3 linked regions of the Sphingobium yanoikuyae genome follow. Each later gene encodes a partner of the first gene's protein in a complex. Links are inferred from orthologs where the notes say so. Each region holds a gene or a part of one and is shown in the gene's direction. Other genes may lie near its edges.

Evidence for each region.
Region 2: the proteins of dnaN (region 1) and U0025_RS12405 are in contact, whole or in part, in a cryo-EM structure (PDB 8GIZ), measured with the Escherichia coli proteins. The link is inferred for Sphingobium yanoikuyae from one-to-one orthologs.
Region 3: the proteins of dnaN (region 1) and dinB are in contact, whole or in part, in a solved structure (PDB 1OK7), measured with the Escherichia coli proteins. The link is inferred for Sphingobium yanoikuyae from one-to-one orthologs.

Annotation. Positions count from the first base shown.
Region 1 is NZ_CP139979.1:4,839,321-4,842,340, forward strand. Bases 18-2,883 are described here. They hold dnaN (DNA polymerase III subunit beta), read left to right. Parts: upstream 18-827; coding sequence 828-1,940; downstream 1,941-2,883. Other genes in these bases: rlmN (23S rRNA (adenine(2503)-C(2))-methyltransferase RlmN), read right to left, coding at 18-104; U0025_RS22540 (hypothetical protein), read right to left, coding at 153-656; U0025_RS22550 (EAL domain-containing protein), read left to right, coding at 2,031-2,883. Outside these bases: more of rlmN, read right to left, coding at 1-17; more of U0025_RS22550, read left to right, coding at 2,884-3,020. UniProt on the Escherichia coli protein: Confers DNA tethering and processivity to DNA polymerases and other proteins. Acts as a clamp, forming a ring around DNA (a reaction catalyzed by the clamp-loading complex) which diffuses in an ATP-independent manner freely and bidirectionally along dsDNA.
Region 2 is NZ_CP139979.1:2,697,937-2,700,938, reverse strand. The notes cover bases 113-2,960. They hold U0025_RS12405 (DNA polymerase III subunit gamma/tau), read left to right. Parts: upstream 113-647; coding sequence 648-2,273; downstream 2,274-2,960. Other genes in these bases: lon (endopeptidase La), read left to right, coding at 2,749-2,960; U0025_RS12400 (YbaB/EbfC family nucleoid-associated protein), read left to right, coding at 2,270-2,593; U0025_RS12415 (class I SAM-dependent methyltransferase), read right to left, coding at 113-151. In the rest of the region: more of U0025_RS12415, read right to left, coding at 1-112; more of lon, read left to right, coding at 2,961-3,002. UniProt on the Escherichia coli protein: Part of the beta sliding clamp loading complex, which hydrolyzes ATP to load the beta clamp onto primed DNA to form the DNA replication pre-initiation complex.
Region 3 is NZ_CP139979.1:4,301,448-4,304,384, reverse strand. What follows is about bases 1-2,783. They hold dinB (DNA polymerase IV), read left to right. Parts: upstream 1-734; coding sequence 735-1,832; downstream 1,833-2,783. Other genes in these bases: U0025_RS19945 (DUF1134 domain-containing protein), read right to left, coding at 1,836-2,639; U0025_RS19955 (YceD family protein), read left to right, coding at 141-686; U0025_RS19960 (ubiquinol-cytochrome C chaperone family protein), read left to right, coding at 1-144. UniProt on the Escherichia coli protein: Poorly processive, error-prone DNA polymerase involved in translesion repair and untargeted mutagenesis. Copies undamaged DNA at stalled replication forks, which arise in vivo from mismatched or misaligned primer ends.

The DNA of each region.
Region 1 (3,020 bases):
AGCATGTCGACGCGCCCGTCCTCACGGGGCGTCACCGCGCGGGGCACGGGCACAGGGTCGATAAGGCCGGGAATCGGCATGATGGGATTGGCGGCGGAATGCATGGCCGCGCACATAGTCGATTTTGCCGGATTTTTAAAGTGGCGTTGCAATCAGCGTAAACGGGCGCAGCCCAGCGCTGCCGCGTCGATCGCCGTGGCAGCGCCGCGCAGCGCATAGCTGTCGGCAAAGGCGCCGCCCTTGGCCGATGTCGATTGGACGCTCATGCTGCTGGCGGAGCGCATCGCAGCGATGATCGCGGCATCGTCCTGCGGATTGGCGGCCCACGCGTCGGCTTGGCCCGCAACCAGCGCGAAACGGCGGTCGCCGACGCTGAGCGAGACCCGCGCATTGGCGGCGCGGGGCCGGCTGAGGCGGAAATGGATCTGGCCCCGGACATGCTGGCGCGGCCAGGTGCCGACGGCGGCAAAACCCTTGGGCGCATCGCCCGCGCGGCGCGGCACCGGCATGGCGATGGCGTAGCAGCGCGGGCCGTTCTGGCCGGCGCCGGGATCGCGAAACGCGCCCCAGCTTTCGAAAATGCCGAGCGAATCGCGCGCCATGGCCGGACTGGCGAGGATGACGAGCGGGATCAGCAGGGCGGGCAGGCGGCGCATGGTCCGGGCAAAGCGCAAGCCATCGCCATTTGCAAGCCCGGCTTCGTTTCGAAAGCGCGTCGAGGTGCTTGCCGCCGCCGACATAGCGGTTATGAAGGACCATCCATCATTGCCGCCGGGATTCGACCGAATCCTCGCCATCGACGCAAAAAGAACGGACAGAACAGGGACATGAAGGCCACCATCGAACGCGCAACGCTCCTCAAGAGCCTCAGCCACGTCCAGTCGGTGGTCGAGCGGCGCAACACGATTCCGATCCTGTCCAACGTGCTGATCGAGGCATCGGCGGATGGCGCGATCAAGCTGATGGCGACCGATCTCGACCTGCAGGTCGTGGAAAGCGTGTCGGCCCAGGTCGAACAGGCCGGCGCCACCACCATTTCCGCCCACACGCTGTTCGACATCGCCCGCAAGCTGCCCGAAGGCAGCCAGGTGTCGCTGCAGGCGGCCGACGGCAAGATGCTGATCCAGGCCGGACGCGCCCGCTTCAACCTGTCGACCCTGCCGCGCGACGACTTCCCGGTCATTGCCGAGGGCGACCTGCCGACCAGCTTCGAACTGCCGGCCGAAACGCTCAAGCAGATCATCGACAAGACGCGCTTCGCCATCTCGACCGAAGAGACGCGCTATTATCTGAACGGCATCTATTTCCACGTCTCGGACGAAGGATCGCCGGTGCTCAAGGCCGCCGCGACCGACGGCCATCGTCTGGCCCGCGTCACCGTGCCGCGTCCCGACGGCGCCGACGGCATGCCGGGCATCATCATCCCCCGCAAGTGCATCGCCGAACTGCGCAAGCTGCTCGACGAGGTCGAGGGTTCGGTGCAGGTCAGCCTGTCGGCCAGCAAGATCCGCTTTGGCCTGGGCAGCGCGATCCTGACCAGCAAGCTGATCGACGGCACCTTCCCCGATTATAGCCGCGTCATTCCGACCGCGAACGACAAGCTGCTCAAGATCGACCCGCGTAGCTTCGAGGAAGGCGTGGACCGCGTTGCGACCATCGCCACCGAAAAGACCCGCGCGGTCAAGATGAGCCTCGACAAGGACAAGATCACCCTGTCGGTCACCAGCCCGGAAAATGGCACGGCGGCCGAAGAAGTGCCCGGCGCGTTCCAGGGCGAAGGCTTCGATATCGGCTTCAACGCCCGTTATCTGCTCGACATCCTTGGCCAGATCGACACCGACATCGTCGAACTGCACCTGGCCGATGCGGCCGCACCGACGCTGATCCGCGAAAATGATCGCAGCCCGGCGCTCTATGTGCTGATGCCGATGCGCGTCTGACGGGTCTTGCCGGGAGATCGCTGAATATCAGGGAATCTCCCGGACCCGGCGGGTAATCGCTTCTCAAGCTTTGTCGATTAGACGATCGGCATGGCTATTGTCCGCAAAACAGATACTGATGCGCCGGCCAGGACCGCGAGCCTGCTGGTTTCGCTGGGTCTGGCCGAAAGCGGCACGGAAGTCGCCGCCAACTGGCTGTCGCGCAGCTTCACCCATGTCGCCGCCCTGTGGCCACTGATGCTGCTGGCCAAGCTGTGCGTTGCGGCGCTGCTCGGCATGCTTTCCTTCACCCGGCCGGAACATGGCGCCCTGCTGTGCGGCGTAGTGCTGATCGACGGCCTGCTGATGCTGGTGCCGCGCTGGGCGCTGTTCCGCAATCTGCGACCCCATGTCCAGAACTGGCTGATGCTGCCCGCGCTCTTCTGTTCGGGACTGATCTTCAGCCTGTGGCTGGCGCAGGGCAATGGCGTGGCGATGCCGTCCGCAGTGCCGGAAATGGCGATCGCGCTGCTGGCGGTCTGCATCGTCGGCGACCGGCGCCTGCTTGGGCTCAGCTATTTCATGGGGGCGCTGCTGGTGGCCGGCATCGCCCATGCGGGCATGGTGCATCTGGGGCTGCTGGCCAGTTGCCTGGCGGTGATGGCGATCGCCACCCTGCGGCAGGCGGCGGCGGATCGCGAACGCGCGATCGAACAGCATCGGCAGGATCTCAAGGCGCAGCGCTCCGACCGGCTGCTGGAGGAATATGAACAGTCCGGCCGCGGCTGGTTCTGGGAAACCGATCGTCACGGCCACATCACCTATATCTCCGCCACCCTGGCCGAACCGCTGGGCGTGGAAGCGGGCAGCCTGATCGGCCGGTCGCTGACCGACATCATCCAGCAGGGTGACCGGCAACAGGGCGATGGCGAGCGGACGCTCGGCTTCCACCTCTCGGCCCGGACCGGCTTTGCCGACATTGCGGTGCGGGCTGCGATCGCCCGCGAGGAACGCTGGTGGTCGATCTCGGGCGAACCGGTGTTCAACGAATATGGCCAGTTCCACGGTTTCCGCGGATCGGGCACCGACCTGACCGAAATG
Region 2 (3,002 bases), 2.1 Mb from region 1 along the record:
CCTGATGAAATTCTGCGCTGTTGATGAAGGCGTGGCGAAGATCCTGCCAGTTCGCCGCCTTGGCGTGGAGCGCGATGTCCGCGGGATCTTCCGGTTCACGTCCGAGTAGGAAACGATAGCAATGCAAGACAGTTTCGTCGGAAACAGACATATATGCACCTCCCATCAGTCGCTATATCAAGTAAAACCTTCATCCTCGCGTGGTGCTGGAAAAGCTCTTCAAAGATAGATATTTTGTCAAATATATTTGCGATATGTTGGTCTTATTTTCGGTTTATCCCTTGTAACAAGGCTTGTTTTTTCAGTTGTCCCATTTTTTTGGGATGGTCATTGCTGTCTATGTTGGGGCACGACCCTGACTGGCTGGGACGGCTGGCGGCATCCGACAATGACGATCCGTGCCGTGGCGCGCCGGCGTGCGCGGGTCGGTGCGGTGATGCCCCTTGCCTTCCTGTCATGAGTTCGCCATATGCCCGGCCGGGAGTCGGGCGGACGTAGTCGTCGCCAACCTGGTCAGGTCCTGACGGAAGCAGCCACAACGATTTTTCTGCGGGTCGTTCCGGCTCCCACCTTTCCGCACAGCATCATCTCTTCGCAAGGTCCGAACGGGCTTCGACAAGCCGCATCTGAACGGTTAGGAAACAGGCATGTCCGATTCCCCTCAGCCCTATCGCGTGCTTGCGCGCAAATATCGTCCGCGCAACTTTCGCGAGCTGATCGGGCAGGACGCCATGGTCCAGACGCTGGGCAATGCGATCCGGCGCGGGCGCCTGGCCCATGCTTTCCTGATGACCGGCGTGCGCGGGGTCGGCAAGACGTCGACCGCGCGGCTGATCGCCAAGGCGCTGAACTGCATCGGCCCCGATGGGCAGGGCGGGCCGACGATCGACCCGTGCGGCGTGTGCGAACCGTGCATGGCGATTGCCGAGGGCCGGCATATCGACGTGGTCGAGATGGACGCCGCCAGCCATACCGGCGTCGACGACGTGCGCGAGATCATCGAGGCGGTGCGCTATGCCGCCGTGTCGGCGCGCTACAAGATCTACATTATCGACGAAGTCCATATGCTTTCGAAGAACGCGTTCAACGCGCTTCTGAAGACCTTGGAGGAGCCGCCGGCTCATGTGAAATTCCTGTTCGCCACGACCGAGGTGAACAAGGTGCCGGTGACGGTGCTGTCGCGCTGCCAGCGGTTCGACCTGCGCCGCATCCCGGCAGAGATGCTGGCCGGCCATTTCGCCCATGTGGTGGAAGCCGAACAGGTTGCGGCCGAACCCGATGCGCTGTCGCTGATCGCGCAGGCGGCCGAAGGCTCCGCGCGTGACGGCCTGTCGATCCTGGACCAGGCGATCGCCCACGCCGAAATGGGCGAGGGCGAGCCGATGGTCACGGCGGCGCAGGTGCGCGAGATGCTGGGCCTGTCGGATCGTGGCTCGACGCGCCGGCTGCTCGGCCTGCTGCTGGAGGGCGATACCGCCGCGCTGCTGGGCGGGGTGCGCGATCAATATGCGCTGGGGGTCGAGCCGCTGTCGCTGATGCGCGGCCTGCTGGAACTGGTGCATGCCGTCACGCTGGTGAAGGCCGGGCGCGACATTGCAACGCCGGGCCAGTCCGACGAGGAGCGCGGCGCGCTGGCCGACTGGGCGTCGCAGATCGGCTTCGGCCCGCTGCATCGATTGTGGCAGTTGATGCTCAAGGGCCATGACGAGGTGGCGACCGCCGCCCTGCCGATCGAGGCGTGCGAGATGGCGCTGCTGCGCGTGATGCATGCCGCGACCATGCCCGATCCCAGCGACCTTGCCCGGATGCTGCAGGGCGGGGTGCCGGCGGCCGCGCCGGCGCTGCCGGGCCAGGCGCCCGCCGCCGCCGCGCCCGCGCCGGAACCTGCGTCCAGCCTGCCCGCCAGCTTCGAGGATCTGATCGAAGCCTTCTGGCAGAAGAGCAAGGGCCATCTGGCGCAGGAAATGCATGATTGCGTGGGGATCATCCGCTATGATCCGCCAATGCTGGAATATCGCGGCACGGCCAGCCTGTCGCCCGACTTCGCCACCCGGATCATTCCGGCGCTGCGTGAAGTGACCGGTGTCGCCTGGACGGTGACGCAGGGCGAGGGAGAGGCGCAGCCGACCCTGCTGGCCAATGAACAGCGCCAGCTGGCCGACAGCCGCGCCGCAATTTTGGAAACCCCGGTGGTCAAGGCGGCAATGGACGCCTTCCCCGATGCCGAGCTGGTCCATTCGGACGAGCCGGAACAATGGAGTGCCGAAGCATGAAGGATCTGAACGAAATATTGGGGATGGCCAGCCGCGTGCAGGAAGAGCTGCAGCGCGCGCAGGACAATCTGGACAAGCTGGAAGTCGAGGGCGCGGCCGGTGGCGGCCTGGTCAAGGTGAAGGCGTCGGCCAAGGGCCGCATCCTGGGCGTGTCGATCGACGACAGCCTGCTGGCACCGTCGGAAAAGCAGATGCTGGAAGACCTTATCACTGCCGCGTTCAACGATGCGCGCAAGAAGGCGGACGAGGTCAGCAACACCGAAATGGGCAAGATGACGGCCGGCCTGCCGCTGCCGCCGGGCTTCAAGCTGCCCTTCTGAGCCGGCGCGCATTGCCGTTCCGGGGCTGCCGCTGGCGGATAAGCCCTTGTTCATCGTTGCAGCAATATGGTGATCGCTGATTGATTGACGCGACGGGCATCCCCATAAAGGCGATGAACCGCATGACGGGCCGCAAGTCCGGCCCTGGAGAGTGAATGACTACGCAATATCCCCTTCTGCCGCTGCGCGACATCGTCGTCTTCCCGCAGATGATCGTCCCGCTTTTCGTCGGTCGCGACAAGAGCGTCGCCGCGCTGGAAGCGGCGATGGAGGGCAATAAGGAAATCTTCCTGGTGTCCCAGCTGGACCCGGCCGAGGATGATCCGGGCAAGGACGCGCTGTATGACACCGGCGTGGTGTCGGTGGTGCTGCAGCTGCTCAAGCTGCCCGACGGCACGGTGCGCGTGCT
Region 3 (2,937 bases), 540 kb from region 1 along the record:
GAGGATGCGCTGCGCCGAAACCTGTATCGCGGTGATGCCCCGTCGGCAGAAGCGCTCTGCCATGTCGAGGGCGCGTTGCGCGCACGCTGGACACGCCTGGCATGCCTGACCCGCGACGCCTTGCTGGCTGGAGACCTTGGATGAGCGACATGATCGAATTTTCGCGCCCCGTGCGCGCCGACCAGCTGGGCAAGCTGGGCGACAGTCTGGTGACCATCAGCGCCGATGAGGGCGAGCGCGCCGCGCTGATGCGCCGTTTTGCGCTGCTGGCGCTCGACCGGCTGGAGGCGGATTATCGGCTGAGCGCGGAGGGCAGCACGATCCTGGCACGCGGGCGGGTCCGCGCCGCCCTGGCCCAGCCCTGCGTCGCCACCGGCCTGCCGGTGCCCGAGACGATCGACACCGATTTCCTGCTGCGCTTCGTGCCCGAGAGCGGCGACCTGCCCGAGGGCGAGGAACTGGAGCTGGACGCGGAGGATTGCGACACGATCGGCTATGACGGCAATGTCATCGACATGGGCGAGGCGGTGGCCGAAACCGTGGCGCTGGCGATGGAACCCTATCCGCGCGCGCCGGAGGCCGACAGCTATCTGCGCGAGGCCGGGGTACTGACCGAGGATCAGGCCAGCCCCTTTGCCGCGCTGCTGGCCATGGCCAAGGATGAAAAGGGCAAGAAGAAGGGCTGACACGCCCGACTGTTTCCCTTTCGTTCCCATGGTGGCATAAGGCCGGCCATGGACGCCCCGCCGCCCGCGCTGCGCAAGATCATCCATATCGACATGGACGCTTTTTATGCGTCGGTCGAACAGCGTGACGATCCCGGCCTGCGCGGCAAGGCGATCGCCGTGGGCGGAGGCGGTCCGCGCGGCGTGGTCGCCACCTGCAGCTATGAAGCGCGGAAATTCGGCGTGCGATCGGCGATGCCGGGTGCAAGAGCGCGGCGATTATGCCCCGAGCTGCTGTTCGTGAAGCCGCGCTTCGAAGTCTATCGCAGCGTATCTGCCCAGATCCGCGCGATCTTCGCGCGCTTCACCGACATGATCCAGCCGCTCTCGCTCGACGAGGCCTATCTGGACGTAACGCAGAACAAGCCGGGGATCGCGTCGGCGACGCAGGTGGCGCAGGAAATCCGGCGGCTGATCCAGGAGGAAACAGGCCTCACCGCATCGGCCGGTGTGTCCTACAACAAGCTGATCGCCAAGCTGGCGTCGGACCAGAACAAGCCCGACGGGCTGTGCGTGGTGCGGCCGACGGAAGGCGCCGACTTCATGGCGCGCATGCCGGTGCGGCGGATTCACGGCATCGGCCCGGTCACCGCCGAACGGATGCACAAGCTAGGGATCGAGACCGGCGCCGACCTGCGCGATCGCGACATGCCCTTCCTCAAGACCCATTTCGGCAGCAGCGCGCTCTTCTATTATCGCGCCGCGCGGGGTGAGGACGACCGGCCGGTGCATGAGCGACAGGGGCGCAAGTCGGTCAGCGTCGAGGACACCTTCTTCGAGGATCTTGTCGCCGAAGAAGCGCTGCTGCGCGAGATCGAGCGGATCGCGCAAAGCCTGTGGGCCCGAATCGAGAAGGCGCAGGCCTATGGCCGGACCGTGGTGCTGAAGGTGAAGTTCGCCGATTTCCGCATCATCACCCGGTCGCGCAGCTTTGCCGCGCCGGTCCGGTCGGTCGAACAGTTGGTGGATGCTGGTCGCGCGCTGCTGAAGGCGCAATTGCCGCTGCGCATGGGAGCCCGGCTGCTGGGCCTGGGCATCCATAATCTGGAAGGCGAGGGAGAAGCGGGGGAGAGCGGCGACGCAGGCGCCCAGCTCTCCCTGCTATGACCGTCAGAAGGGCAGCCAGGTCCGCTTTTCGCTGAACTTCATATAGCCCGCATTGACGCCGAGGCGATAACCGACGCCCAGGCGGATCGGGATCAGCACCACGCTGCCCCAGCGCAGATAGCTGGCGGTGAAGCCACCGACCAGATAGGCGGTGCCTTCGGCCGCCGGGAAACGGTGGTAGAGATCCTGGCTGTCATAGAGATTATAGACCAGGACGAAGGTGTTGGCGGCATTGCCGCCGACGTCGAAGCCGATCGACGGACCGGTCCAATAGACTTCGCGCTTGCCCTCGATCTTGTGATTGAGCGTGCCCGAACCATAGCGCAGGCCGACCACGAAGGCGCCCGACGCCTCGCGCCCGGAAATATAGGCATTGGGCTGGCCCTGATCCTTGAGGATCTTCTCGATGATGCCGGCCAGGCCCTCAGCGCCCTTGCCGAACACGCCTTCGGCCGCGCCGATCAGATCATCTTCCTGATAGGATTCGCCCGGCGCCATCGCGGCCGGCGGCGAATTGGACGTCACGGGCGCGCCGGTGGCGGTGGCACCGCCGACAGCGGGGGCGGCATTATAGGTGCCGGAATCAGTCGAGGTGGCTGGCGGCGGCAGGCTGGAGTCGACGCCGGGATCGGTCGGCGTGCTGTTCTGGACCGGCGGCGGCGCAAGATCGGAATCGATCGCCGTGTTGGGATCGACCGTGCGAATCTGCGCGCTGGCGACCGGCGCCAGCAGGAGCCCGCCGAGTGCCGCCATCAGGGCACCCACCCGTGCGAAGCGGGCGCCCGTGCGCCCCATGCTGCCGATCATTACCCGATACTCCCCGAAGCCCGCTCTTGAAAACATCCGTCAGATTATCCGTCGCCAAGCTGAAACGACAATGAACGAACGCCCACCGGAGTCGATTCTAAGCCAGATTGAATCCGATTGTGCAAATCCGCATGAAAAATCGCACATTTGGACCGTTGCCATGGATCAAAGCCGTCGCTATAGCCCGTCGCCTAGCCACTGCCTCCCGGTTTCCGGTAGGCAAATTCGTGCGGAGACGTGGGTGAGTGGCTGAAACCAGCGGTTTGCTAAACCGTCGTAGCCTTAAGGGGCTACCGAG